DNA from 4 places in the Weizmannia sp. FSL K6-3076 genome. Region 1 is predicted to be linked to each of the others. Evidence: riboswitches for the same ligand, from Rfam matches in the RefSeq annotation. Region 1 holds a riboswitch; each other region holds the start of a gene.
What was found. Region 1 has a riboswitch for S-adenosylmethionine ahead of NSS95_RS12920 (5-methyltetrahydropteroyltriglutamate--homocysteine S-methyltransferase). Riboswitches for the same ligand answer to the same signal wherever they lie in the genome.
Positions count from the first base shown of each region.

Region 2: linked by a shared signal. The riboswitch ahead of NSS95_RS01175 (phosphoadenylyl-sulfate reductase) and the one ahead of NSS95_RS12920 (5-methyltetrahydropteroyltriglutamate--homocysteine S-methyltransferase) in region 1 are both predicted to bind S-adenosylmethionine.
Region 3: linked by a shared signal. The riboswitch ahead of NSS95_RS07350 (assimilatory sulfite reductase (NADPH) flavoprotein subunit) and the one ahead of NSS95_RS12920 (5-methyltetrahydropteroyltriglutamate--homocysteine S-methyltransferase) in region 1 are both predicted to bind S-adenosylmethionine.
Region 4: linked by a shared signal. The riboswitch ahead of NSS95_RS02735 (methionine biosynthesis PLP-dependent protein) and the one ahead of NSS95_RS12920 (5-methyltetrahydropteroyltriglutamate--homocysteine S-methyltransferase) in region 1 are both predicted to bind S-adenosylmethionine.

Region 1 is NZ_JBBOWU010000001.1:2,685,392-2,692,743, reverse strand. Features, by position in the region: gene NSS95_RS12935 (sensor histidine kinase) at 1-634, shown strand, start outside; gene NSS95_RS12930 (LytR/AlgR family response regulator transcription factor) at 594-1,343, shown strand; gene NSS95_RS12925 (L-lactate MFS transporter) at 1,793-3,028, shown strand; gene NSS95_RS12920 (5-methyltetrahydropteroyltriglutamate--homocysteine S-methyltransferase) at 3,132-4,235, opposite strand; SAM riboswitch class I at 4,372-4,474, opposite strand; gene NSS95_RS12915 (IS110 family transposase) at 4,771-5,994, opposite strand; gene NSS95_RS12910 (Bax inhibitor-1/YccA family protein) at 6,405-7,040, shown strand; gene NSS95_RS12905 (hypothetical protein) at 7,061-7,352, opposite strand, start outside.
Region 2 is NZ_JBBOWU010000001.1:227,028-234,379, reverse strand. Features, by position in the region: gene NSS95_RS01185 (sirohydrochlorin chelatase) at 1-331, opposite strand, end outside; gene cobA (uroporphyrinogen-III C-methyltransferase) at 338-1,096, opposite strand; gene NSS95_RS01175 (phosphoadenylyl-sulfate reductase) at 1,497-2,222, opposite strand; SAM riboswitch class I at 2,314-2,418, opposite strand; gene NSS95_RS01170 (hypothetical protein) at 2,520-2,699, opposite strand; gene NSS95_RS01165 (TIGR04104 family putative zinc finger protein) at 2,729-3,034, opposite strand; gene NSS95_RS01160 (glycosyl hydrolase family 28-related protein) at 3,206-4,609, shown strand; gene NSS95_RS01155 (NAD-dependent succinate-semialdehyde dehydrogenase) at 5,910-7,328, opposite strand.
Region 3 is NZ_JBBOWU010000001.1:1,583,911-1,591,262, forward strand. Features, by position in the region: gene NSS95_RS07325 (ABC transporter permease) at 1-475, shown strand, start outside; gene NSS95_RS07330 (ABC transporter substrate-binding protein) at 487-1,476, shown strand; gene NSS95_RS07335 (VOC family protein) at 1,772-2,170, opposite strand; gene NSS95_RS07340 (phosphosulfolactate synthase) at 2,154-2,939, opposite strand; gene NSS95_RS07345 (2-phosphosulfolactate phosphatase) at 2,932-3,627, opposite strand; SAM riboswitch class I at 3,801-3,901, shown strand; gene NSS95_RS07350 (assimilatory sulfite reductase (NADPH) flavoprotein subunit) at 4,022-5,878, shown strand; gene cysI (assimilatory sulfite reductase (NADPH) hemoprotein subunit) at 5,896-7,352, shown strand, end outside.
Region 4 is NZ_JBBOWU010000001.1:597,862-605,213, forward strand. Features, by position in the region: gene NSS95_RS02720 (KpsF/GutQ family sugar-phosphate isomerase) at 1-310, shown strand, start outside; gene NSS95_RS02725 (ABC transporter ATP-binding protein) at 527-1,423, shown strand; gene NSS95_RS02730 (ABC transporter permease) at 1,414-2,553, shown strand; SAM riboswitch class I at 2,662-2,781, shown strand; gene NSS95_RS02735 (methionine biosynthesis PLP-dependent protein) at 2,859-3,974, shown strand; gene metC (cystathionine beta-lyase) at 3,971-5,146, shown strand; gene NSS95_RS02745 (glycoside hydrolase family 65 protein) at 5,387-7,352, opposite strand, start outside.

The sequences.
Region 1 (7,352 bases):
CAATAAAGCGGAGTGGAAGGCGCTCCAGACAAAAATCAACCCGCATTTTTTGTTTAACGCGTTAAATGCGATTGCCTCCACGACCCGCAGAAATCCCGATAAAGCAAGAAAATTAATCATGAACTTATCCGGTTTTATGCGCTATAATCTTGAATTGGCTGATGATTTTATTGATATCAATAAAGAACTGCAGCAGGTGCGCGACTATATTGAGATTGAAAAAGCGAGATTCGGCAGCCGCCTGCAGGTTGAATATGAGATTGACGCCGTATCCGTGCTGATCCCGAGCCTGATTATCCAGCCGCTTGTGGAAAATGCAATCAACCATGGGATTTTAAAAGTAAAAGGGCCGGGGATCGTAAAAATCTCCGTCAAGGAGGCGGGAAATAAAGTCCGCATCAGTGTGGCGGATACAGGGGCAGGCATTCCGGAAGAAGTGATTGAGCATGTTTACCAGGATAATATGCCGGTCACACAGATTGGCCTTTATAATGTCCATCGCCGTGTCAAACTGATTTACGGAAACGGCCTGGCCATCAGAAGGCTGAATCCCGGAACAGAAGTTTATTTTGAGGTTCCGAAGGTGGGAGAATATGAAAGCCATTATAGTGGAAGACGAAATACCGGCACGTGAAGAACTGGCGTATTTGATTGAAACGTACAGCGGGATTGAGATTACCGATTGTTTTGAAGACGGGCTGGATGTGCTGAAATTTTTACAGGAACATGAAACAGATGCGATTTTTCTTGATATTAATATTCCTTCCCTGGACGGCATGCTGCTGGCAGGAAGCATCAGCAAATTTGCGCATAAACCGTATATTATTTTTACAACGGCTTATAAGGAACACGCCGTACAGGCTTTTGAACTGGAAGCATTTGATTATATTTTAAAACCATATGAAGAAAAAAGAATTGCCGCCATGTTGAAAAGGCTTGAGGCTGCGTATAAAAGAGAGCATCCATTGCCGGGAGAAGAAGGGGCTGTGCCGCGAAATGGCGGGCTTCACCGGAAAGAGCGGGTGAATTTGCGCAAGGGCGAGAAAATTATTGTGGCGGATGCAAACGATATTTTTTACTGCGCCGCTCAGGAAAAAATCACGCTTGTTTATACACAACAGGAAACGTTTGAAATGCCCATGGCGATATCCGAGTTCCAGTCCCTTTTGCCTGAGGATCTTTTCTTTCGCTGCCACCGGTCTTATCTTGTAAATTTAACGAAGATCCGGGAAATTGTGCCGTGGTTCAATCAAACGTATTTGCTCCGTTTAAACGGGATGGACGCGGAAATACCGGTAAGCAGAAGAAATGTGAAACAGTTTAAAGCGCTGATGCATTTTTAATTTAAAGCGCCCAGCCATGCAGGAAAAGCGGCTGGCATGAACACGAAAAGTGTATGCCGGCTTTTTCCTTTTTTGCCGGGGCGGGCGTGAAAAATAGCATGGCCTGCTTTGCGCACTGCGGCCGTTCGCGTGTGAAAAGTTGCCTGCTTTCCAATTTGCCATCCTCCAAGGTGTTGCGCCGAAAAAGCGGGCATGGCCTGCTTCCGGCAATACCGTTTTTCAGGAAGATTGTGCATAAATTGGAATACCTGATTTTATCCATATGCCATCTTTTATGGACATTGCGCGGGAAAGTTTCAAGAAGCGGTTTGTTCCTGTGCCATCCATTCCTTTCTGTATACCGTTTATTCCTTTTTAAAGCATTCTCGTTCCGAAAATGCGTTCCCTCCTTATTTTCGTACTATAATTTGAACTGTAGAAAAGGACAGAAGAAACGGGAGGAACCGGACATGTTAGAACGAAAAGCAAACCGCAGCCTGATTGTATTAGGGACGATGATTGTACAAATGGGGCTTGGGACTGTTTATACATGGAGTTTATTTAACCAGCCGCTTGTTGATAAATTCGGGTGGCAATTGAGTGCAGTATCGACGACATTTTCCATTTTAAGCCTGGCACTTGCAGTATCGACATTGTTTGCGACAAAATTGCAGGCAAAATGGGGGCTGCGCCGCCTGGTTGCTTTTTCCGGCATTTTGCTTGGCGCAGGATTAATCTTGAGTTCATTTGCACCTTCACTTTGGATGCTCTATCTGTTGGCAGGCCTTATTGTCGGTTATGCAGACGGGACAGCTTATATCACGACTTTATCCAATTTAATGAAATGGTTTCCGGATAAAAAAGGCCTCGTTTCAGGCATCTCCGTCGGGGCATACGGGACCGGCAGCCTGGTATTTAAGTTTATAAACGGTGCCGTCCTCAGTTCGTTTGGTGTCACACAGGCTTTTCTTTGCTGGGGAGTGATTGCAATTGCCATGATCACCGGCGGATCTTTCCTCTTGAAAGAAGCAGAAAATACAACCACATCCGGTACTGTGTCCAAACAGCCGGCCGGAAAAGATTTTACCATCAAAGAAATGCTCAAAACGAAACAAGCTTACCTCTTATTCATCGTGTTCTTCACGGCGTGTATGAGCGGTTTATATCTGATCGGCCTTGTTAAAGACATCGGCACGGGGCTTGTCGGGCTGGATGTTGCGACGGCCAGCAATGCAGTGGCGCTGATTGCCGTCTTTAACACCATCGGGCGGCTCGTTCTCGGCGGTTTATCAGACCATGTGGGAAGAATGAAAGTGGTATCAGGGACGCTGCTCGCGACGGCCGTTGCGGTTTCCATTTTGAGCTATGCCCACTTAAATTTCGCCCTGTTCTTTATCTGTGTTGCTGCGATTGCTTTCGGTTTCGGCGGAAATGTCACCGTATTTCCGGCTATTATTTCAGACTTCTTCGGCCTGAAAAATCAAAGCGCCAATTATTCAGTGATTTACCAAGGCTTCGGCATCGGCGCATTATCCGGATCGGTCATCGCTTCCCTTCTCGGGGGCTTTATGCCGACATTCCATGCGATCACGATTCTCTGCCTGGTCTCTTTTGCGATTACGCTTTTCATTAAATCGCCGGCTGAAGAAGCAGCCCACGCACACGGGGTTCGGGGGAATGTCGGCCGTGCCCAGCATTCGCATTAAAGCAAGGGATGTGTGCTTCGATCATGAACAAGCAGACAGGAAAGGGATTCGTGCCTGCATCATGATAAAAAACCCGCTGGCTGCCCCAGCGGGTTTTCCCGGTTTATCCCCAAATTTCCTTTGCGGTATCCACAATATATTTTACTTTGTCCCACTGCTGCTCTTCTGTTAAAAGATTGCCGTGGTGGGTGGAGGAGAAGCCGCACTGGGTGCTGATGCAAAGCTGTTCGAGCGGTACATGCCTGGATGCTTCCCGAATCCGGTTTTTGATCAGCACTTTATCTTCAAGCTCTCCCTTTTTCGATGTGAAAATGCCAAGCACGACTTTCGGCCCGCCTTCCGGAATGTATTTCAACGGTTCAAACCCGCCGGAACGCTCATCGTCGTATTCAAGGAAAAACCCGTCTACTTTTTCATTTGCAAAGATTTTCGGGGCAATTTTATCATACGGACCTTCAAAAGCCCATTTCGACTGGTAGTTGCCGCGGCACAGATGGGTTGTGATGGTCAGATCATCCGGCTTGCCTTCCAGTACGCTGTTTGCTACATGTAAAGCGAGATCAATCAATCTTTCCCTTTCGAGCTCACTGTCTGCAAACGGCAGTTTCGGTGCACACAGGCCGGCAAGATAAACATCATCCAGCTGCAAGTAGCGGCAGCCGGCATCATAAAAAGCTTTGATCGCATCCCGGTAAGTTTGGATAATATCATTTGCGTATTCTTCAAGATCCGGGTAAATGTCTTCATTGCGGATTCCGGCATTGAAAAACTGATTCGGGCTTGGAATAGTCATTTTCGCAACCGCCCTGTCCCCGGCGATTTCTTTCAGCGCAATAAAATCTTTTATGTGCGGATGGTCCGGGTTAAAGGAGACTTTTCCGGTTACCCGGACGTCATAAGCTTCCGTTTCGATGCCGACAAACCGGTATCCATGGTTCGGCACATACCCTTTTACCCCGTTTAAATGTTCCATGAAATCCGTATGCCAGAATCTCCGCCGGAATTCTCCGTCCGTTACCGCTTCGAGGCCGACTTCAATTTGTTTGCTGACCAGGCGGCGGATTTCTTCATTTTCAATTGCACGCAAGTCTTCGGCCGGGATGGTTCCCGCTGCAAATTTTTCCCGCGCTTCGCGCAACCGGGCCGGGCGCAAAAAGCTTCCGACAATGTCTGCCCTGTACGGCGCTTTTGTTAATGTTTTCGTCATCATGATTCCCTCTTTCTGGATATTTTTTAAAGCAGCTGCTGTGCGCAGAAAAAATTGCTTTTAGCTGCATGGGCCCATTAAAAAACCTCTTCTGCAATAAGAAGAGGTATGGATTGCAAAACAGAACCGTCCGCTCTTCTTATCTTCAAGCAATTGCTTTCTGGAATTGGCACAGTTCTTTAAAAAAGACCGCTGCCGAGGCTTCAAAGGGCCAGTCCCTCCACCTCTCTGGATAAGAATTTTAAATATTATTTAGTTTAAATACACTTTAAATGTTCCACCCATTTTTGTCAAGGGCATTCGCAAAATTTTTTAAAATGGGACGGAAAGATTGAAATCAGGGGCGATGTGAAAATATAATAGTAATAAGAAAAACAAAGTCCTACGGTGTGATGTCAAGGGTTAAAAACAAGTGAATTGGAAATTTTGTTGGCTCTATGTCGTAAAAATGGCAATACTGAACTAAGCCTCCAGATAATTGGAATAATCTGGAAGTTTTCAAGTTCAGGCTATCGATGATGGTTACCTGGTTACCTCATCGCGTCACCTTCTTTTTCGGCGCATAAATTTGATCGTTGCGGAGCAGCGCATCGATCAGGCGCACCAGTTTTCTTGCCGTTAAGACGAGGGCGCGTTTGTGTGAGTGCTTATGCACCTCACGATATTTCTTTTGGTAAAAGGCGCGGTACTCAGGTTCGTGTCGCCGGACCAGATTGGCAGCCTCAACCAGGTAATACCGGAGATAACGATTGCCTGTACGCGCAAGCATTTTGTCATCAGCCTCAAAATCACCCGATTGGTGGCGGGGCCAGAACAATCCAGCAAATTTTGCGATCGCGGCTTGGTCGTCAAAGCGCTCAATGTCGCCGATTTCAGCGAGAATCCCAGCACAGCTCACCGGGCCTATTCCCGGAATGGTCTGGAGGGTATTCGGGATTCCATCAAGAACGCGGGCAATCGCCTTATCCAAATCCTTGATTTGGCGTTTAAGATGCCGGATGATCTCAATAGAACTGCCCAGGACCAAGTCAATCGAATCCTCCACACATTTAGAAAGCCGGTAAGAGGACCGGGCAGCTTTTTGGATGGATGCGGCCAAATCCTCGGGATCGCTAAAGCGGCCATGGCCTTTGGTCTGGAGATACATCGCTAAGTCCTCCAGAGGCATTTGGGCAATTTCATCGAGGCTATAGGCCTCAAGCAAAAATTCCGTTATGGCATGGCCGAAGACCGGTGTATCCACTTCAAGGTTAAAGGCACTGAATTTGAAAAACAGATGATTCAAAAATACCTGTTGTTCCCGGGTTAAACTTTGAATCAGGTGATAGCGCATCCGTGTTAACCGTTGAAGGGCAAGGTATTGTTCTGACTGAATCACGGATTTCGGCAATCTCCCGAAACGCAAGCGGTCCGCAATTACCCAGGCATCTTTGGGATCGGTCTTGTCCATCTCGGCATAAGCCTTTTTGAAATTTCTCACCAGCTTCGGATTCAGGGTAAACACCTTTGTACGACGCTGTTTCAGCTCGGGATCTTCATGGAAAAACATTGCCGGGTGCCAACTATACACAGATGTGGCCTCCATGGCGATCTGGATGGTGTCATCCGCCTCCGCATGTTGGAGGATGGCGTCTCTTAACTCAGAGGCACCGGGAAGATTGTTTGTCACCGTTTGGGTGGCCAACGTTTCCCCCATTCCATCCATCAGGCAGGCATCGAGGTTTTTGGAGCTCACGTCAATACCGACAAATAAGGGCATATGATTTCCTCCTCTCTGTATTGGGATCGATGGAATCGGACGCTTCGGGATATCCCCAGATGGCTTGCCGATCTGTCAGCCTCGCGTATGAGAACTCATCCGGGCCGTGGGCTGCCTGGAACTGCTCATTTCCAGCACGGAGATCCGGAGGAACGGCCTACGGGTTAGACGTTCAAGCAAGAACCTGGGGATGCAGACTTTTCGAGTAGTCAGGCTACAAGGAGGGGAAGCATTGACCCAAACGATCCTAAGACCATTATCCGGGAACATCGCGAAGCGTCCAAGTCCGAACTTGTATTCCGGGCGAGCCCGGAATACAAAATCTTATATTCACTTGTCAATGAGCAGCAGAATGAACTGGAAATTGACATCCACTTTGGATTTAAACTTATTATACGAGGAGGGATTTTATGGAGGCCATACAATCAAGGCCTGTATTCCAGAAAGTGCTTGGCGTCTTTGCCGTTTCACTGCTGTTTGCAACGGCGGGTTTATATACGGGGAGATTCATTCCGCCTGCGCTTATGATGCCGCTGATGGTTGCAGAAATTGCAATGGTCATCGCCGCTTTCTGGTTAAGAAGGAAAAAGAGCGTCGGGTATTTGTTCGTTTATGCTTTCACCTTTATTTCCGGTATTACGACATATCCGATTGTAGCTTATTATGCATCCCAGGCCGGTGCTGAGGTCGTCCTGCTCGCTTTTGGTTCCACGTTCGGCATTTTTGCCGTGATGGGCGTTATTGGGGCCGTTACCAAGAGGGATCTTGGCTTTTTAAGCACCGCATTGCTTGTCGCATTGTTGGCGCTGATCTTCATCGGAATATTCAGCATTTTCAGCCCGTTAACCTCAACCGGGATGCTCGCGTACTCCTTCATTGGCGCGATTGTTTTTTCCCTGTATGTTGTTTTTGACTTTAACCAAATGAAGCACCATGGCATTTCCGAGGAAATGGTCCCGCTTTTGGCTTTAAGCCTGTACCTTGATTTTATCAACCTGTTTATTTACATTTTGCAAATTCTCGGCATTTTGGGAAGCGACGATTGAGAAAAAGAAAACGCCCGCCATTAACCGGCAGGCGTTTTCTTTTTCACATGTTGGATGTCAAACAAAACAATACGGTCTTTTTGCTCCCATTCGGGGATGCGCGCTTCCCATGCTGCCCGGACCATTTGTGCCAAATGCTGCTGCGCATCCGGCCCCATCAGCGATAAAAACAGCGCTTTCCGGTGGAGATGCTCTTTTCCATCGAGCGTCTGGATCGCATTTTCGCCAAACAACGTTTTTTGAATACGTTTCGGCACAGCCCCGTTTCGTTTGAATTTTTCCGGGTCATAAAACATTTTGACTGCTTCCTCG
Region 2 (7,352 bases), 2.5 Mb from region 1:
CGATGATCCGGTCCCCGACACCGAGCGGGCGGCCGTACGTAAACACAATATGCGGATAACGCTGTTTCGCTTCCCGGATCGCGCGCGGGATATCCTCATAATAATGCCCGGCACTCAGCAGCAATACCGGCACAACAGCAATGCGCCCTGCGCCGCCCCGGACAAGCGCATCAATCCCTGCCGCAATATCCGGTTCCGCAATTTCCAGATAGCAAATTTCCTGGAGATCCGCATCCACCTGCGCCATTGCTTGCCGGATCGTCGCTGTTGCTTCCCGGGCGGTTTCAGGCACACGGCTGCCATGGCTGACATATAAAACGCCTTGTTTCATACCCGTTCACCCGGTACAGGCCGGAGCAGCAGAAAGCTGTTCAAACCATTTTAACTCTTCGCGCAGTTTTACCACTTCTCCGATGATCAAAAGCGATGGGTTGCGCAGCCCAGCCGCCTTTTCACTTAAATTTCCAAGCGTGCTGACCGCGGTTTCCTGTTTTTCAGTCGTGCCCCAGCGGATTAGTGCAGCCGGCATGTCCGGTGATTTGCCGTGCTTTATCAGTTGCGCACAGATGAGTGGCAGATTTTTCACGCCCATATAAATGCAAAGTGTATCAATTCCCGCATATTTGGACCAATACGCATCAAGATCTTCGCCTTTTTTCGTGACGCCCGCGATAAAAGCAACGGATGTACTGAGCCCGCGGTGGGTGAGCGGAATGCCGGCATAGGCGGGCACAGCGGAACCGGCTGTAATTCCCGGCACGATTTCAAACGGAATATGTTTTTGCACCAGGACTTCCGCTTCCTCCCCGCCTCTACCGAATATAAACGGATCACCGCCCTTTAAACGGACAACCGTTTTTCCTTGGTTAGCAAATTTCACAAGCAGGTGGTTGATCATATCCTGCGTCATCGTATGGGCATCCGGTTTTTTCCCGCAGTAGACAAGTTCTGCATCCGGCCTTGCCTCTTTTAACAGGTCCGGATTCACCAGCCGGTCATATAAAATGACATCCGCTTCCCGGATCAGGCGCAATCCTTTCACTGTAATCAGCTCCGGATCGCCGGGTCCTGCCCCGACTAAATATACTTTTCTCATTTCTTCACCTGCTTTAAACTTAATCGGACTCGTTGTTTTGGTTGATGCGAGCACTTGAACAATCCTAGTCTGGATTGGCTACAAGCGGGCACCTGAAAAAGCTGGCTGCTTTTGCCGCTAGAGCTTGCTGAACGGGTCCAATTCTGCGTTTGTACCCAATTTATCAGCAAGCTCCATCTCAAAATATAAAAGAATCCATCTTCGAAAATGCGATTTTATCTTCTCTATACGCTGAATCAGCTTCCAAGTGCAATTTTTTCCCTGGTTTTTTCATAAAACCGATTTGTATATAAATTTTTGCCGCATTCTTACCAAATCTAGGAATTTTGTAAAATGAACGAAATCTTGTCATGCAGACTGATGCTTACTCTTATTACCTATGTCATTTTATATAGCAGCCTTATTTTTTCTGAACCGTATGCAGCCCGCATTCGGTTTTATTAAAGCCCGCCCATCTTCCTGCTCTTGAGTCGCTGTTTCCGACAGCACGTGTGCACGGGAAGCAGCCGATGCTCGGATATCCCTGGTCGTGCAATTCGTTATATGGAAGATTGTTAGACCGGATATAGTTCCAAACATCATCCCATGTCCAATGAATCAGCGGGCAAATTTTAATCGAATGGAACCTTTCATCTTTATTGACAAAATTCGTTTTTGCCCTTGTCGGCGATTGCTCCCGCCGTAAGCCGGATATCCAGGCCACAGCTCCCTGCAGCGTTTCTTCAAGCGGCTTGATTTTCCGGATATAGCAGCATTGGTCCGGATCCCTTTTCCAAAGGGCAGATCCGTATTGCGCCGCCTGTTCATCAAGCGTAAGCGACGGTTTTTTCATTTGGATATTTAAAGCCGGATATTTCTTTTTTACTTTTTCAATCAATTCGTAAGTCTGCGGAAAGTGCAGGTCCGTATCCAAAAATACGATATCCGCATCTTCTCTGACTTTCGAAATGAGATCAATCAGCACCATTCCTTCTGCGCCGAAGCTGCACGCATATACCACTGATTTACCGTACGTGCCATATGCCCACTGCAAAATTTCCAATGCACCCTTTGTTTTATCTTCCGGCACGAACGCTGCAAACGGATCCGACGTAAACTGTTCATATGTGAGCCGCGTTTGCTCCACTCTATTCCCTTCTTTCTTATTCGATTACTAAGGATTAAACGACAAAAATCTTCTTACCCTGAAGTAAGAAGATATCCATTCCCGGGAAATCTTCTTATCTTTCAGGCCACCACCTGCAGGAATTGGCACAGTACCCGTTTTCGGACCTGCTGCCGAGGCTTCACAGGGCCCTTCCCTCCACCTCTCTTGATAAGAAAATAACAACATATAAGCTTGAAGTTTATTGTATACCTTCTTATGCTATTCGTCAACGAAAAATTCTGATAAAGAAAATAAGGCCCATTTTCACGAAAAGTGTTACATGTAGTTTTGGGCCACCTTTTTCTTTCTCATTTGATGAAATGGTTTCCAATCTTTACTTGCATGTGTTTTTTTCAAATCTTGCTCTGTACCAAATCGGTTCATCAATTCACCTTTAAACTTGCGGCGTACCGGCTCAGCTCCGCGTTTCATCATCACCTGGATTTTTGAAGCCATTTAAAAGGGCGACAACTATTCGTTCCCTTTTACCATAGAGGCCTTTCTTTATGATCAAACGAATAAACATAAGGCATCATAAGAATCAAACAAGCCCAAATAATGATGATTAGTGTTATGAATGCAATTTTTGGAATGCCCAATATCATTAGTCCAAATGAGATGAAAAAGCAAAGCAGGGAAAAATATCCAACTTTATTTCGAAACTTCAAACTTGGATATAACTTGGCTTTACAATTTGGACATTCTATGGTTTGGTCAAACTTCCATAACCTCTTAAAGATATAAATCCACTTAAATGGATGGTTACAATCAGAACATTTTGGCAGGCTCATTGACTTCCACCTTCCTTTTCTTCGATTTTAACATAAAATCCAATCTTTTTTTATGCCAACAACAATGATTTAGAAAAGAGTCTTCCTTTTTCAGTGCGTTTTCCAACCTGCGGGGGTAAACTACATATATCCAATGACAGAGACTGAATGAAGGCAAAGCGGGGTGAAAAAATGATTCATTTGGATAAGCATCATGACCCCCGGACAAACGGCATGCTGCTGCGCCAGCTTTCACGCAGGGCAGTCCAGCCGGGTACCCTAATCCAGGAAAATGAAGCGCTTTTTCAAAAATACTGCCAGCCGGAATTTCACAAACCGTTTTCCCTTTCACGGCTGCTGCTGAACCGGAGATATCCGGTTGAACCGTATAAAACCCTTGCAGATCAGAACGGCCTTGTCTACCCGGAATGGAAAACGATATTGGATCAAGAATACAGCCGGCTGCTGTCTGTGGCATCCCGTACAGTCAATGTGGCAGATTTCGGGGCTGCCGGCGATGGAAAAACCGACTGCACAGCGGCATTCCAAAAAGCACTGGGAAACGGCCGCGTGAAAGTGATCGTACCGGAAGGCGTTTATCTTGTAAAGGGGCTTAAGCTGCCTTCATGGACATGCCTTTGCGGCAGCGGAAAAGGCGTAACCATCATCAAACTCCATCCGCATGCACCGAAAAAAACGCGTCTCATCCAAAATGCCCATTTTCATCGTGGCAATCACCATATATCGGTGGAGGGGCTCACGCTCGATTGGAATGTCGAAAGGCTCGGGCAAGAGGAAAGAACGGCAGCAGGAAATAACCGTTCAAGCTGTCTGACTTTTGCGCACGTCACGTTCGGCTGGGTGAAAAATGTGGAGGCGGCGGGGGCCGGACTGCACGGTTTTGATGTATCCTCTGCCCGTTATCATTATTTGGGAGACGGCTTTCTCGCCCCAGGAAGGAGCCGCTATATCTGGCTGGACGGGCTCACGGCAAGCGGATTCGGTGATGACGGGATTACCACCCACCATAGCGACTATTGTTTTATTTCAAATTCTTTCTGTTACAACCCAAGTGGAAGGGCCCACAAAAAAGGGTTTTCCAACTCCAATGGCATTGAGATTGATGACGGCTCGCGCCATGTATGGCTTTGCAATAATGCATCAAGCGGCTGTTTCGGAGGTGTTGAAATCAAAGCCCACCACAATGCATCGGCTGCTTCTCATGTGCATTTGTATGGCCATCTTTCTGTCCGCGACAACCGCTCTTTTAACTTCCGGCATATCGGCCACCATAAAGGCAAAGATGCCGATTCGAAAAGCGCGAACCATATTGTGGCGGCCAATCTAGTTTCTGTCGCACCGGTGTTTACGGATTTATATGAAGGTTCAACGCCGCGCAGCCTCGTTGTTTCCGCTTACCGAAACGTTGTAATTAACGGGCTGACTGCGCTTGGCGACCCGGATTATGATTTCAAGGGAAATCCTGTTGTCGCCATCCAGTACCGCGCAAAAAATGTTATTTTGAAAAATGTAGAAATCAGCGGGTTTCAAAATGCAAAACGGATCAGGGGCAAAGACAAATGCGTACTGCTGTAATGCTTGGATTGTTCATAAATAAAGAGAGAATCTAAGCAAGACTTGCCGAATGAATCGGATAATAGCTTCTTATCCGATTCACCCTGCAAGTCCAGCCTTCATGTTTGCCACCAATAGAAGCGATATCTGCAAAAAAGGGGATGAAATGGCTTTCGAGTGCAAAGTTTTTTCTACATCTTTTTGAAACCCTTGCATTTAAAGTTCGGCAAAACCCTTGGGATCCTTGCCCGTCCGAGATTTTGCTGATTCAGCAAGCCCTGGATCCTTCCTTTTCATCATCGTTTGAAGATCATTTCCCGGGGAAACTTGGTGTCTTTTGTCATGAATGCGGGCGTGGAAAGACATTTCTATACAAAGTTTTTGCCGACTTTGCGCCCCTTCTCGAGTAAAAGACATTTTGTCTTCCTTGATGCCAATGCCCGGAAATTTGTTGTGACATGTCTTTCATAGCACTCGTGCCAGTAATGTTATCGCAATTTTTCTCTCATTAAGTTGCGAATACTTTTCCCGACCAATTGTGTTATTTTCCTTTCACCATAAAGGACGCTTTCCCGGGAAATTTGTTGCCTTTTGTCTTTTTAAAGACCTCTAAAAAACATTGGGACCATCGTACGGATCCTTTTTTGTCTTTTTGAACGTTTTAAAAAGACATTTTGACTCAGTCCCACCCCCGTTTTGTCTTTTTGAAGGCTTCTAAAGGACACTTGGACCACTACCCAGATCCTTTTTGTCTTTTTGAGCATCTTAAAAAGACATTTGGGCTCGATCCCCACTCCTTTTTGTCTTTTTGAAGGCGTCTAGGGGACATCTTGGGGCGAGAATCATTGCCTTTTGTCTTTTTGAAGGTCTCTAAAGGACATTTGGACCTCCGCCCGGATCCTTTTTTGTCTTTTTGAACGTTTTAAAAAGACATTTGGACTCGGTCCCACCTCCTTTTTGTCTTTTTGAAGTGTTCTAGGGGACATTTCAGGGTGGGAATCATTTCCTTTTGTCTTTTAGAAGGCCTCTAAAGGACACTTGGACCACTGCCCAGATCCTTTTTGTCTTTTTAAACGTCTTAAAAAGACATTTGGGGGCGGATCCCATTCCTTTTTGTCTTTTTGACGGCTTCTAGGGGACATTTTGAGCTCTGGCCTGATCCCTTTTTGTCTTTTTGAAAGCCTGTAAAAGACCTTTGGACCACTTCCCCGGATCTGCCTCAAAAACATTCGAGCCAAGTACCGCAACTGGTTTAGGATCAAAAAAGTGGGATCCCCATTTTTAGAGATCCCACTTTTTTCCTGCAGGCCGATCCAGGTACTTATAAACCGAGCGAAATATATTTGACTTCCAAAAATTCTTCGATGCCGTAACGGCCGCCTTCCCTGCCGAGACCACTCTGCTTGAAACCGCCGAATGGGGCCTGCGGCGTGGACGGAAGCCCGTCGTTCAGCCCGACAATGCCATATTCCAGCCCCTCTGCAATTTGAATGCCTTCTGAAATATTTTCCGTGAACACATACGCAGCAAGACCGTAAATGGAATCATTGGCACGCCGAATTGCTTCATCAATATCCGTAAATTTCGTTACCGGTGCAAGCGGCCCGAATGTTTCTTCATTCATGCATATCATATCATCGGTAACATTGGAAATGACTGTCGGCTCAAAGAACAACCCATCTTTCGCGCTGCCGCCTGTTTCCACGGTAGCCCCTTTTTCCACTGCATCTTTGACGTGATGTTCTACTTTTTCAACCGCATTCCGGTCAATCAGCGGACCGATATCCGTTCCTTCTGCAAGGCCGTCCCCAACACGGAGTGCTTTCACTTTTTCTGTAAATTTCTTGGTAAAAGCTTCATACACTTCTTCCTGTACATAAATGCGGTTCGAGCACACACAAGTCTGACCGGCGTTGCGGAATTTTGCTGCAACCGTGCCCTCTACAGCTTTATCGAGGTCCGCATGTTTTGTGATGATCACCGGTGCATGCCCACCAAGTTCAAGCGACACTTTTTTCACTGTGTCAGCTGAGCCGCGCATCAGCTCTTTCCCGATTTCGGTCGATCCGGTAAAAGTAAGTTTGCGGACGCGTTCATCGGCAAGCCAAGTGTCCCCGATTTCCTTCGCACTCCCGGTTATTACATTGATGACGCCTTTCGGAATGCCGGCTTTTGCAGCAAGCTCAGCAAGCTTCAAAGCAGTAAGTGGTGTCTGTTTTGCCGGCTTGATGACAACGGTGCAGCCGGCAGCAAGCGCAGGCGCAACTTTGCGGGTAATCATGGCAGCCGGGAAATTCCACGGGGTAATGGCCGCGACAACGCCGACCGGCTGTTTATGGACAAACAGGCGTTTATTGGTGGTGGATGCCGGAATCGTTTCGCCATACACACGCTTTCCTTCTTCGGCAAACCACTCGATAAAGCCATTTGCGTAACGCATTTCACCGAGTGCTTCCTTTAGCGGCTTGCCCTGTTCAATGGTCATCGTCCTGGCAAGCTCATTTTCATTTTCGCGGATCAGTTCAAACCACGTGCGGAGGTAAGCACTTCGTTCATAGGCAGAAAGCGCCGCCCACGCCGGAAAAGCCGTATGCGCCGCATCCACAGCAAGCCTGGCTTCCTTTTCTCCGCCTTTTGGAATCGTCGCAATCACTTCGCCGGACGCAGGGTTGTCCACTTTAATTTTTGGCAGTCCTTCCCCTGTCCACTCACCATTCAAGTACATCAAGTAGTCTTCCATAGCTCCATCTCCCTTCGAGTAATA
Region 3 (7,352 bases), 1.1 Mb from region 1:
GTTTCTTGTTATTTCGCAAACGATCCCGCTTGTCGCCGTATCACCTGTTTTTATGATGTGGTTCGGTTATTCAGTTTGGAGCAAGGTAGCGATCATTGTGTTAACGGCTATCTTTCCGATTGTAATCAGCACTTTTGACGGATTAAAAACCGTTGATTCCGCCTATTTGAATTTGTTTCGGACAATGGGCGCCAGCCGCTGGGATATTTTTCGAAAACTTTCTGTCCCAATGGCTCTTCCTCAATTTTTATCCGGCTTGAAATTATCGGTTGTATATTGTGTCAGCGGGGCAGCGATCGGGGAGTGGCTTGGCGCAACTGCGGGGCTTGGATTTTTTAGCAAGCGAATGTCCGGATATTTGCAGTCGGACGCAGTTTTTTCGGCCGTTTTTCTTTTGGCTGCGTTCGGCATGGGATTATTTTTGCTTATTTATGGGATGGAAAAAGGCTTATTGAAAAACAGAACAAAAATTTAGGGGGATTTTCAATGAAAAAACGATGGATAATGGCCGCTGTGCTCGCATGTTTCCTAGGTGCCTGCAGCAATCATTCGCAGCAAGCAACGAAACATGTGCAAAAAGTAACGATCATGCTGGATTGGTATCCAAATGCGGTTCATTCTTTTCTTTATGTAGCCCAGGAAAAAGGCTATTTTAAAGCGCAGGGCCTTGATGTCAGCATCAAAATGCCTTCTGACACAAATGACCCGTTAAAACTTGCGGCTGCGAATCGAATTGATATTGCATTAAGTTATCAACCCCAAGTGTTAATCGCGCGCGATGAGAAGATTCCGGTCCAATCTTTTGGCACCGTCGTCCGCCATACGCTGAACCGTGTGATGGTGCCGGCTTCAAGCGGCATCCGCTCACCGAAAGACCTGGCGGGCAAAACGGTCGGCTACTCTTCCATTCCGCTGGAAGAAGCAGCCGTGCGGACAATGGTCAAAGCAGACGGGGGCGATCCGGACAAGGTGAAAACAGTGGATGTTGGCTATGATTTAATCCCTGCTCTGACAGCCCATAAAACTGATGCGATCGTCGGCGGTTTTGTCAATCATGAACAGCTGCTGCTGGAAAAGGAGGGCGTACCCGTTAGAGCGTTCAATCCGGCAAAATACGGCGTTCCGGATTATGACGAACTCGTTTTCATCGCAAACGAAAATAAGCTGAAACAGCAGCCAGACATTTTTAAAAAATTTCTTGCTGCTGCCGAAAAAGGCCAGCAATATGTCAAAAAACATCCGGAAAAGGCGCTTGCCATTTTGTTAAAACATGAAGATGCCTCCTCACCGCTGGATAAAAATGTGGAAACGAAGAGCCTGCACATTTTACTGCCGAAGATGGACGAGAAAAATAAAACTATTGCCGATCAGGACCCAAAAAAATGGCAAGACGTTTCGGATTGGCTGTACCAGGCAAAAATCACAAAAACACATGTCAATCCCGAAAAGGCTTTTGTCAACTTAGAAAATCAATAAGAAACCAAAATGACCGGAAGTGAAGACAACATTTACTTCCAGTAGCGTTTGAATACGAGGAATCCGGGTGAATGGGGCGGTAAATGTTGACGTTTGTTAACAACTTCCGGTCTATTCCCGAATTTCAAGCACCGCTCCTTCCTGTAAGAATTCGAAAACATCAGCCGCCTTTTGCTGAGGCAGATTAGGAGTAGAGACCGCTGCACCCAGAGCATGCCTGGGAAGCCGATAAAATGTGGTCGCTTTCCAGGAAAAGCCGGCGCATGGCCCGGCCTTGAGCAATGAATGGGACTGGTTAATACACCATGCTTTCATCATGATAATATTTAAATTCGAGCAAGTTGTTAGAGGGGTCTTGGAGGAAAAATGTCCAATGTTCCTCTTGCTTGCCTCCAAACCGGACCATTTTATCCTGGAAAAATGGTAAATGGTTTTTCTTTGCAGATTGAAGGGTTTCCTCAAATGCTGCTTTATCCAAAAAAGTAATGCCGAAATGGCGGGGATACATTTTCGGGTTGGGATCTATTTTTTCAGGGCTCAGATGGCAGACAACCTGGTCCCCGAAAAAATTGAAAGTGACCCGGTCATCATACCGGCGCGCTACCTTGCAGCCTAATTTTTGATAGAAATCGGCTGTTTCATCAAGATCTTTGCACGGAATCGCCAAATGAAAAATTTTATCCGTTTCTCTCATGGGAATCTCCTCCAATAAAAAAAGTATCTGATCGCAAACCGAGCCTTAATGTTTCAAGCGCAAGGGCATCCGAAAAAGGGATGTTGGCCAAATTGGCATCCGGACCGAGATGGTGGATAAAAAAAGCCTGGAGCTGCTTGTTGGGCGCTTCGAAAATGAAAGAATCGCGGGGAATCCCCGAGTCCAGGATGGCCGCAAACATCTCCTCCCGTATTTCCCCGTCCCCGTTGTAAATGCCGCTTGTGCCGCTTTCCCTTGCCTCTGTCATCACTTTATATGCGCCTGCTTCTAAATCTTGACTAATCGATTCCAACCATAATGCTGGCGTATCGGCCATTGATTTGGCAGTATCTTTTGAGCCGACTTCACTTAACACTTTAAAATCCTTTGAAAACTCCGCAATATAGCGGCATTTTTCCGGATTGGACAGCGGCAGGGTGCCATTTGAGATTTCAACATATTCGCATTCAAACCGCCGGCAGTATTGAACGTACCGATCCGTTTTTCCCTGGCTGGCAAACTTTTCAAATAAAGTGCCGCCGAAAAAGAAGGCAATGCCGTTTTGCCTCAAGTGATCTATTTTTTCTTCCAAATGGCTTGAAACGACCGATGTCCCCCAGCCGAATTTGATGAAATCAATATAAGGGGCTGCACTGTTCATGGTATCTTTAAAAAAGTTCAGCGGAATGCCATTGTCAATTAAGATGGTGATCCCGCAATCCCGCGGTTTCTCATTGCGTAAAGGCAGTGTCAAACCATGGTCATTCATCTTCAACCCTCACGATCGTTGGAAATTCTCCCGTTGGATCCATTTTCATCACAAACTCGCAGTCTCTTTCTTTGATACAATATTCCAGGTCAGCCGGGTTAAATGCAGGCTGGCCGGGATCAAGAAATTTCTTTGCGACACTGGCATTTACAATCTCCTTGATCACTGATTCCGGCTTTATCGTGCCCGAGCCGGTGAGGATGCTTTCCATGTATAATGCGCATGCCAGGTCATCTTCCCCTGTCGGATGGGAAGCGATCATGTTGATGCGGGCGTTGTCTTTGTCTTTCCATTTGCGCCGGATCCATTTTGCCGTCGTTTTTGCATTCGAAAAGCCGGTAACATAGACTTCCTTTGCATGAAGGGCGCGAAAAACTGCTTTTACCCCGTTTGTCGATGTTTGCACCAACGTTTTGCCGGCTAACGGCTGTTTGGCGATGGCGGCCGGTGAATGGCCCAAATCAAATCCCGGGATCGGAAGGCCGTTCCTTTCGCCCGTGAGCAAAACATGCGGGTATTTGTTTTTGATACGAAAAGCCGTTTCTATTGAGTCAGCCAACCAAATCTCTTTTACGCCGCCCAAAAAGGCATGGTGGGCAACCGTAAACGCGCGGATTACATCGATCACAATATTGGCGTCCCCGTCTTCCGGCGTCATCTCATTCCCCTGGTAAATGCGGATATTCATCCATTCCCCCCTCATTCTGTGCAAAAGATACATAAAGTATATTGGGGGGACGCTTGATGCGGAACTTGCCACCCTTTTCCTTTTTTAAATGTCCCATCTGTTCAAAAAAGAATTGACTGTACCTGCATTTGATTGTATAATGTTTTCAATGATTTCTAAATAATGATTCGTGCTTCTTATCCAGAGAGGTGGAGGGAAAGGCCCTTTGAAGCCTCGGCAACAGGTTGAAAAACACTGTGCCAATTCCTGCAGACAATCGTCTGAAAGATAAGAGAAGTTGACCATTGTGCGCCGGCTCTTCTTATCTTTGTAAGGAGAGCTTTTTTCGAAGGCGCTTCTCATGGAAAGAAGCGGATTAAAATCCAAGTAAACTTCTATGTATATTTGGATTAGGATGTCATACATAAATAAACAAATGAAAAGTGCATGCAAACATTGCGAGGTGGAAGATTTGCCGTTAAGTGTACAAAACAGCCCGTTTAGTAAAGAACAGGCGGAAAAGTTAAATGAACTGCTGCAACTATTAACGGATCAGCAAAAATTATGGCTAAGCGGATATTTAACCTATCCGTTTGCCGAACAAGGAACGAATCCCCTGGGAAGTACAGCTGTTGCTGAAAAACCGGTACAGACGGCAACCAAAACGGTTACGCTGCTGTTTGGTTCCGAGACAGGCAATGCCCAGGCGCTTGCCGAAGCATTCGCCGCCAGATTAAAAGAAATGCAGTTTACCGTATCTTTTTCGGCACTCGATGCAGCCAAGCCGAAAGATTTAAAAAATGCAGGGTATCTGCTCATCATTACAAGTACACAAGGGGAAGGGGATCCGCCTGACAACGCATTGTCTTTCTATGAGCTGATCCACAGCAGAAAAGCCCCGAAACTGGACGGGGTCCAATTTTCCGTTTTGGCGCTTGGGGACCAGACATATGAGTTTTTTTGCAAGGTCGGAAAAGAGATCGACAAGAGGCTGGAAGAGTTGGGCGGGGAACGGCTCTATCCGCGGGTGGATTGCGATGTGGATTATGAAGAAGACGCCCAGGAATGGTTTGAAGGGGTTACAGGCGTGCTCCAGTCATCTGCCTTGCCGCCTTCAACCGCAGCAGATGCCACCCGGCCCGCAAACACCGATTATTCCAAATCCAACCCGTTCCAGGCGGAAGTGCTGGAAAATATCAATTTGAACTGGGAAGGGTCCAATAAAGAAACGCACCATATCGAACTATCCCTTGAAGGTTCCGGTTTTACATTTGAACCGGGGGACAGCATCGGGATTTACCCGGAAAATGATCCGAAACTCGTGGAACGGCTGATCGAAAAGCTCGGCTGGGATCCGGAAGAACCGGTTCCGGTCAATAAAAAAGGGGAAGTGCTGCCGGCCAGGGAAGCATTACTCAGACATTATGAAATTACGAGATTAACAAAACCGCTGCTTCAGCAGGCAGCCGTGCTTTTCGGAAACAAAGCGCTTACGGCTTTGCTTGAAAATGAAGCGGAGGCAAAGGCGTACCTTGAAGGGCGGGGCCTGCTCGATCTTGTCGAGGAATATCCGCCGGAAAAAGTGGAAGTGCAAGCTTTCGTACAAATGCTCCGGAAAATGCCGCCGCGGCTTTATTCGATCGCAAGCAGCTGGAAAGCGAACCCCGATGAAGTCCATCTTGTCATTGCACTGGACTGCTATACAGCAAACGGAAGGGTGCGCGAAGGGGTTTGCTCCGGGCAAATCGCAGGCAGGATAAAACCGGGAGACAAGCTGCCGGTTTATGTCCACCGCAATCCGAATTTCAAACTTCCGGCTGACCCGGATGTGCCGGTGATCATGATCGGGCCGGGAACAGGCGTGGCGCCGTTCCGTTCTTTCCTGGAAGAAAGGGAAGCGGAAGGGATCACCGGACGAACATGGCTGTTTTACGGGGACCAGCATTTTGCGACGGATTTTCTGTATCAGCTTGACTGGCAAAACTGGCTGAAAAATGGCGTGCTCGAACGGATGGATGTGGCTTTTTCGCGCGACCAGGCAGAAAAAATATACGTCCAGCACCGGATGCTTGAAAAAAGCAAAGATTTTTATGCATGGCTTGAAAAAGGCGCCTGTGTGTATGTGTGCGGCGATGAAAAGCAGATGGCCCGCGACGTCCAGGAAACGCTGCTTGAAATTCTTGAAACAGAAGGCAATATGGCGAGGGAAGAGGCAGAGGATTATTTACAGGAAATGCGACGGGCAAAACGATACCAGCGTGATGTGTATTAACAGAGAGGGGCAGGAAGATGGCTGATAAAAAACTTGATCCGCTTGAAACGATAAAAGAAAAAAGCCGGTTTTTAAGAGGGACGATTGCGGAAGGGCTCAAAGATCCACTGACCGGCGCGATATCCGAAGACGATAATAAACTGTTGAAATTTCATGGCAGCTACCAGCAGGACGACCGCGATATCCGCAACGATCGGCGCAAAAAGAAACTGGAGCCGGCTTACCAGTTTATGGTGCGTGTCCGCATTCCGGGCGGTGTTGCGACCCCGGAACAGTGGCTTGTGATGGATGAACTGGCGCAAAAATACGGGAACGGAACGCTGCGTATGACAACCCGGCAGACATTCCAGATGCATGGCATTTTAAAATGGAATTTAAAGCAGGCCATCCGGGAAATGAACGATGCGCTCATGACGACGCTTGCCGCGTGCGGGGATGTGAACCGGAACGTCATGTGCAACCCGAACCCGTACCAGTCGGATGTGCATGCCGAGGTGTATGAATGGGCGAAAAAAACGAGCGACCACTTGTTGCCGCGGACTTCCGCGTATCATGAAATCTGGCTGGAAGATGAAAAAATCATTGATACAAAAGAGCAGGAAGAGGCAGAGCCGCTGTACGGGCCAACGTATTTGCCGCGGAAGTTTAAAATCGGGTTTGCTGTGCCGCCTTCCAATGATGTCGATATTTTTTCACAGGATTTAGGGTTTATCGCCATTTTGAATGAAGGGAAGCTTGAAGGGTTTAATGTCGCGGTTGGCGGCGGGATGGGCATGACCCACGGCGATCCGAAAACATATCCGCAGCTTGCCCGGATCATCGGTTTTTGCACGCCGAACCAGGTGATTGAAGTGGCGGAAAAAGTGGTGTCGATCCAGCGCGACTACGGCAACCGCGCGAACCGGAAAAATGCGCGTTTCAAGTACACCATTGACGCGCGGGGGCTTGAATGGATCAAGGCGGAACTGAATGAACGGCTCGGCTGGGATCTCGGGGAGGCCCGCCCGTTCCATTTTGACCATAACGGCGACCGTTACGGCTGGATCCAAGGCGATGGCAAATGGCATTTAACGTTATTTGTCCAAAGCGGCAGGATTAAAGATATTGACGGCTATCCTTTGATGACCGGGCTGCGTGAAATTGCAAAAATCCATCAAGGCGAGTTCCGCCTCACCCCCAACCAGAATGTCATCATTTCCAATGTAACCGAGGAAATGAAAGGAAAGATTGACGAACTGGTTGAAAAATACCATCTGACGGACGGCAAGCATGCTTCCGCCCTCAGAAGAAACTCGATGTCCTGTGTCGCATTCCCGACTTGCGGCCTTGCGATGGCGGAAGCAGAACGGTACTTGCCGGAACTGCTCGGAAAAATCGAAGAGATTTTGGATGAAGCGGGGTTGCGCGAAGAAGAAATCGTCATCCGGATGTCAGGCTGCCCGAACGGCTGCTCAAGGCCGGCGCTTGCGGAAAT
Region 4 (7,352 bases), 2.1 Mb from region 1:
CATAAAGGAAGCATTATTTATGATGACGGAAGCGGGGGCGGGGGCTGTTTCAGTTATTGACGATCGGGGACGGCTGGCCGGCATTTTAACGGACGGCGATATCCGGCGTGAGCTTTTAAACGGCCATGAAGTACTGGATAAAAAAGTAGCAGATTTGTATACAAAATATCCGGTTTGCGTCAGTGAGCATCAGCTGGCAGCGGAAGCATTGCGGATAATGGAAGACCACGCTTTCAAGGTGCTTCCGGTTGTTACCGGCCAGAAACCGGTTGCCATGCTCCATATTCAGGATTTGGTCCAGACTATATAAGCAAAATAACAAGAATAAGCAAAATAACAAGAAAAAATTTTTTGACTGGATAGAGCGGATTCATAAAGAATCCCGCTTTTTTTGGTGGTTGCCGCCAATATGTGCAGCAGCAGTTTGTTTTTTCGGTGACACCACGCAAAAATTTCGGTGACAATGGCGCTGCGGCCTATTAAAATAGGTGATAAGATCTTGTGAATTAACGGGGGAGGGATTGTTTTGTTAAGGGTAAACAATGTGTCAGTAGAGATAGAGAAGTCAAAAATTTTGGAAGATATAAGTTTTTCTGCTGAACCAGGGGAGATTATTGGCCTGGTTGCTCCAAATGGATCCGGCAAGACGACGCTTTTAAATGCGATATCCAACCTGATTCCTGCTTCAAAAGGCGAAATTAGTATTTACGGCATGAATTATAAAATGCATCGGGAAAAAATCCTTAAAAAAATATTTTTTTTGCAAGACCATACAGTATTGTATCCAAATTTAACAGGGAGAGAGCATTTAAAACTTGTACAAAGATTATGGGAGAGCAAACAAGAATGTGGCGCTGTTATTGAAAAATTAAGCATGGGTTCCTATATCGACAAAAGGGTTTCAAAATATTCGCTTGGCATGCAGCAAAGGCTGCTATTTGGGATGTGCTTGATCAGTTCTTGTGATTTGCTATTGATGGACGAGCCGATGAATGGGCTGGACCCATCCAATATTAAACTGATAAGCAAATCCATTAAGCAACTTAGAGATGAAAATAAAATTGTATTTTTTTCTTCCCATATTCTGAACAATGTTGATGAATTATGTGATCGTGTCATCTTTTTAAAGCAAGGAAGAATGGTTTACGAAAGCAGAAAAAATAATCCGGACTTTAATAAATACATCATCATTAAGTTAGAGAATGGGAATGATGCGGATAAAGTTCTTTCCCTATTTAAAGATGAAGAAATTAAAAATGCCACAGCCAATGAAGTATGGGCGGAGATAGATTCGAGTAAAAGCTCCTTTGTGGTAAATCAGGCATTCGAACAAGACATGAAATTTAAATCATTTTTCATAGGGCAAAAAGGCAGCCAACTAATTTATGAGGAAATATACGAAGGTGAAGATAAATGGGGCTAATCAAATTAGAGACATTGCGATTCATTAGAAATAAAAAAAATTTGACTGTTTTTATTGCTGCTATTTTGATTGTTTTCATTTTGTTTGCAATTACTTTCGTGGGAGCAAAGAGAATGGACCCGCTCAATGAATATCAGGATAACAAATCCTCACTGGAAAATGCCATTTCACACATGGAATCAAATCCAAATAAGAGTGAAGCAAAGAAGAAAGCACTTGCGGGTTTGCAGGAGGAGTTACGCCTTCGTACAGAACAAATACAAGCTCATGAAGCAGGGGATTGGAAGCAAGAACTGAAATTGCAGATCGCTTTAGATAAAAAATTAATTGCTGGGATTAATGCCGGAACAATTGTTTTTGGTAATAAAAAAATTGTTCCGCAGACAGAAAAAGCAATACAGCTCAATACCATTCTGCTTAAACAAAATATTCATCCGGTAATAGAGTCGTTCGAAACCCCGGGTATTAACTTTACATATCGTATTCTTTTTTACGTATTCCCGTTCTTAATGCCTCTTCTCATTGCAGTTTTAATTGGTGATATTTCAACAAGAGACAAACAAGGCGGTATTAATCATTTTGTAAATGTTTTGCCAGTGAAGCTCAAGAAAATATTGGATGCGAGAATCTTCACTTCATTTGTTTACAGCCTTGCCATCACGATTGTTATCCTGGTTGTTGCGCTCATTATTGGTAGCATCATAAGCCATTTGGGGAGTTGGAAGTACCCTGTGGCGATCAATTTAAACGGGACAGAAGTATTGTGGATTTCAATTGCCCGGTTTTTGGGCAGATCGCTTTTACTAATCCTATGTCTTCTATTATTTATTTCTGTTTTCACGCAGTTTTTAAATACCTTTATTCGAAATCAATTGCTTCTGATGCTCGTTTTGGTGGCTTGTTTTTGTTTTGAGGAAATGATGAGCGGATTTAAGACAAAGTTGTATGCTGTTATGCATATCATCCCTTTTACATTTGTGGATGTGCCGAATATAGTGAATGGAGAAAGTGCAGCAAAATTCAGGAATGAGTATATCAATACTACAGACGGAGTCATTACGCTTCTCCTTTCATCTTTGCTGTTTTATTTTCTCACCATATGGATTATCCATAAGAAAAACAAAATTTAAAAAAAGCTTGACGAATCCGAAAAAAAGGGATAAATTGAACGTAAGCAATTTTTAGGTTCGTTGTGTAATTTCTTTTGCGGCGTTGATGGCAAATTTCATATTGGTGTTTTCTTATCAAGAGAGGTTGAGGGAATGGCCCGATGAAGCCTCAGCAACCTTCAATGCTTTTACGCGTTGAAAAGGTGCTAAGTCCTGCAAGTTATGGGATCATAACTTGAAAGATAAGAAGATGGTTCATGCACGAAAGGAATGGCCTTCTTCTTATTGGAGAAGGCTTTTTGATTTTAAGTGAGGGAGTGTCCATCATGTATCATACAGAAACAAAACTTGCACAAATCGGAAACCGCAGTGACCGCGTGACAGGTGCGGTGAACCCGCCTGTTTATTTTTCTACCGCTTACCGCCACGAAGGCATTGGGCAGTCAACCGGTTTCGATTATTCCCGTACCGGCAACCCGACGCGCCAGTTGCTTGAAGAAGCGATTGCGGATCTGGAGGGCGGGGACCGCGGGTTTGCGTGCAGTTCCGGCATGGCTGCGATTTTCACTGTTTTATCTTTGTTCCAGGCCGGCGATGAGTGGATTGTGAGTGATGATTTATATGGCGGCACCTACCGCCTGCTGGAGCAGGGATATAAAAAATGGGGGCTTTGTTGTAAGTACGTGAATACGTGCAACCCGGAAAATATTGAACAAGAAATCACCCCGAAAACGAAAGCCATTTTCCTCGAAACGCCGACAAACCCCCTCATGCAGCAGACGGATATCGGCGCAGTGGCTGAAATTGCGAAAAGGCACGGAATCCTGCTGATTGTAGACAATACTTTTTACACCCCGCTTTTGCAGCAGCCGATTAAAGAAGGCGCTGATATTGTAGTCCATAGCGCGACGAAATATCTTGGCGGGCATAACGACGTGCTGGCCGGTCTGATCGTGGCAAAGGGTGCTGAACTTTGCGAGCAGCTTTTTCTGTACCATAACGGTGCCGGCGCCACCCTCAGTCCGTTTGATTCGTGGCTTCTGATGCGCGGCATGAAAACGCTGGCGCTTAGGATGGAAAAACACGAAAAAAATGCAAAAGCTGTGGCGGCATTTTTAAGCGCGCATCCGGATGTAAAAGATGTGCTGTATCCGGGCCGCGGCGGGATGCTTTCTTTCCGTGTAAAAGAAGAATCATGGGTCGACCCGTTTTTACGCGGCCTGTCTTTGATTACATTTGCCGAAAGCCTCGGTGGGACGGAAAGTTTTATCACTTACCCGGCTACACAGACGCATGCCGACATTCCGGAAGAAAAACGGATTGCTTCAGGCGTAGACAATTGCCTTTTGCGCTTTTCAGTCGGAATTGAAAATGAACGCGATTTGCTTGCAGATATTGAAAAAGCTTTTGCCAACATTCACGAAGGGGTGCAAACACGATGACAAATGAAGATTATTCTTTTCAAACGAGGCTTTTACATAACAGCCATAAAATAGACCCGGCGACCGGTGCTGTGAGTGTACCGATCCAGCATGCTTCGACATACCACCAGGCGGACATTGACCAGTTCGGTAAATACGATTACAGCCGCTCGCTCAATCCAACGAGGGAAGCGCTCGAGGATGTCATCGCCGAACTCGAAGGCGGTGTCAAAGGTTTCGCGTTTGCTTCCGGGATGGCGGCGATTTCAACCGCGTTTCTGCTTTTGTCGGCGGGCGACCATGTTGTCATCACCGAAGATGTGTATGGCGGCACGTTCCGGATGGTGACAGAAGTCCTGACCCGGCTTGGTATTGAACATACATTTGTAGATATGACCAACCTTGAAGAAGTGCGGCAGGCCGTCCGCCCGAACACGAAGGCTTTTTATGTGGAAACCCCTTCAAACCCGCTTTTAAAAGTGACGGATATCCGTGCGGTGAGTGAACTGGCAAAGGAAACCGGGGCGCTCACCTTTGTCGACAACACCTTTTTAACGCCTGCCCTGCAGCGCCCGCTTGAACTCGGGGCGGATATCGTGCTGCACAGCGCGACGAAATTTTTAGCAGGGCACAGCGATGTCGTTGCTGGGCTTGCGGTTGTAAAAGATGAAGCATTGGCAGCGCGCCTCGGATTTTTGCAAAATTCATTCGGGGCGGTGCTCGGCGTCCAGGATGCATGGCTCGTTTTGCGCGGGTTGAAAACGTTGCATGTGCGGCTGCTCCAATCGCAGCAGTCAGCGGTGAAAATCGCACATTTTCTTGATGCGCATCCGCTTGTGCGAAACGTGTATTATCCGGGGCTCGGGCACCATCCGCAGCATGCGCTTCAAAAGCTAGAGGCACAAGGGCCGGGCGCGGTATTGTCGTTTGAACTGGAAGATGAGGAAGCGCTCCGGACATTCGTCAGCCATGTGAAAATTCCGGTCTTTGCCGTCAGCCTCGGCGCTGTAGAATCGATTCTGTCCTATCCGGCAAAAATGTCCCACGCCGCAATGCCGCCTGAGGACCGAAGAAAACGCGGCATCTCCGACAGCTTGTTGCGCTTATCGGTTGGCCTCGAAAATCCGGATGATCTGATTGCCGATTTCGAGCAGGCTTTTTCGTACACGAAAGCGGGCACAACCGTGAAATAATGGACAAACGGCTGCAGGGAATCCGCCCTGATCGGCGGGATTCCCCGTTTCAAAATAGACGCCCGGGCTTATTTTGAAACGCGAATGGAGGCACGCCCCGTCCGTACGTATGACAAAAAACTGCACCACAGAAGCCGCTGAAAAAGCCCGAAAGAAAACATAAAAACGGCGGGAAACCACTGTAAAAAGTGTCCCGCCGCTTTTTTCTGTTTTTTGTGTAAAGGAAAGGAACGCCTGCATTCACAATCCGGAAATCGGCCGGGTAACCGTCCTGCCTGGTTTCAACGTTTCTGTACGGCCGCCTATATGGATGTCCAGCGCATCTCCTTCCAGCAATGTCACTTTAAACGCATGGCGCGCCACTTCCACCTGAAACTTGCGGTTTTGGTAGGTGAGGCGAAATAAATAGCGGTCCCATTGTTCCGGAATGGTAGGATTTAGAAAAAACCCGTTTTCTTTGATCCGGACGCCGCCGAATCCGTACACGATTGATAGCCATGTCCCGCCCATATTGGCCATATGCAGGCCGTCCTTTGTATTGCCATGTGTGTTATCAAGATCAAGGCGGGCTGTTTCGATAAAATAATGATACGCTTTTTCCGCTTCGCCGAGCCTAGACGCCATTATGCTGAAAATGCATGTGGACAGTGATGAATCGTGTGTCGTGACTTTTTCATAATAATGATACGAGTTTCGGATCGTTTCCGGATTTGCCTCGTCTTCCAGCAAAAAATGCGCGAGCACCGTGTCTGCCTGTTTGCATACTTGGTACCGGTAAATCGTGAGCGGATGGTAATGCAAAAGGAGCGGGTAATGGTCTTTCGGCGTATGTTCAAAGTCCCAGACCGCTTTATCGAGAAAGCTGTCATCCTGTTTGTGGATGCCGCGTTTTTCATCATAAGGGAGATACATCGCATCCGCCGCTTTCAGCCAGCTTGCCGCTTCTTCGTCCGTTAAACCAAGCCGTGCAGCAAATGCCGCAAAATAGGCATCATCTGTTTCTTTCAGCCAGTGATAAAATTTGTGAGCTGATTTCAAATTATATTTTGCCATCACATTTGTATAGTAATTGTTGTTGACGATGGCTGTGTACTCATCCGGCCCGGTCACATCTTCAATCGCAAATTTGCCGTCTTTTTCCCGGTAATGGCCAACCTCAAGCCAAAGCCGCGCCGTTTCCACGAGAATTTCGACGCCGTATTGCTTCATAAAGTCCTGATCTTGGGTGGCATACCAGTATTGCATATAACTGTAAGCGATGTCCGCGCTGATATGATACTGCGCTGTGCCGGCAGGGAAATACGGGGAGCATTCCGTGCCGGAAATCGTCCGCCACGGAAATAGCGCACCTTTTTGATGGCCCATCTCTTTTGCCCTTGCCAGTGCGTGGTCAAGGATATGGTAGCGGTACAGCAGCAAATGCCGCGCGAGTTCCGGATGGATCAACAGAAACACCGGGAAAATGTAAATCTCCGTGTCCCAAAAGTAATGCCCTTCATAACCTTCCCCGGACAGCCCTTTTGCCGCAATATTGCTGGCGGTGTCTTTTCCGACAGATTGCAGGAGCTGGTACAGATTGAAACGGATCCCTTCCTGCAGTTTCGGATCGCCGTCAATTTCAATGTCCGCTGCTTGCCAGTAAGTGGCTAAATATTGCTCCTGCTCCCGTAATAGTGCTGAAAAATCTTTGCCTTGCATGCTTTTTAGGATGGCCGCCGCCTTTTCTGCGATATGGTCCCCGTGGCGGAGCGTGTCCGTATAGATCGCAAATTTTGTAAGGGACACCGGCTCGCCGTGTTTGAAATCGATGATTGCGTGCACTTTTTGTTCGTCTTGTTCATAATGGCATTCGCAAGAGACGGAAACGGCGTGGGTTGCGGCACAAGCCATTTCAAGCCCGGAAGCAAATGTGCGGACACGCAGTACAATCGTGCCTCTGTCCTCTGCCACTTTTGTCACAGCCAGCTTTTTTGCATGGGCAGATCCGGTCCGCGGGTCGTTTTTATCGACATAATTTTGCACATCACCGTTGACAGTGGAAATCACCCGCACCGGCCCGGAAAAGTTTACCGGCTCCATTTTCACTTGAATCGCAAACAGTTCCCGCTGTGTAAAAGAAACCAACCGTGAAAAAGTGAGCTTGATTTCTTTTCCGGAAGGCGATTTCCAATGGATGGCGCGTTCGGAAAACCCGCGTTTCATGTGC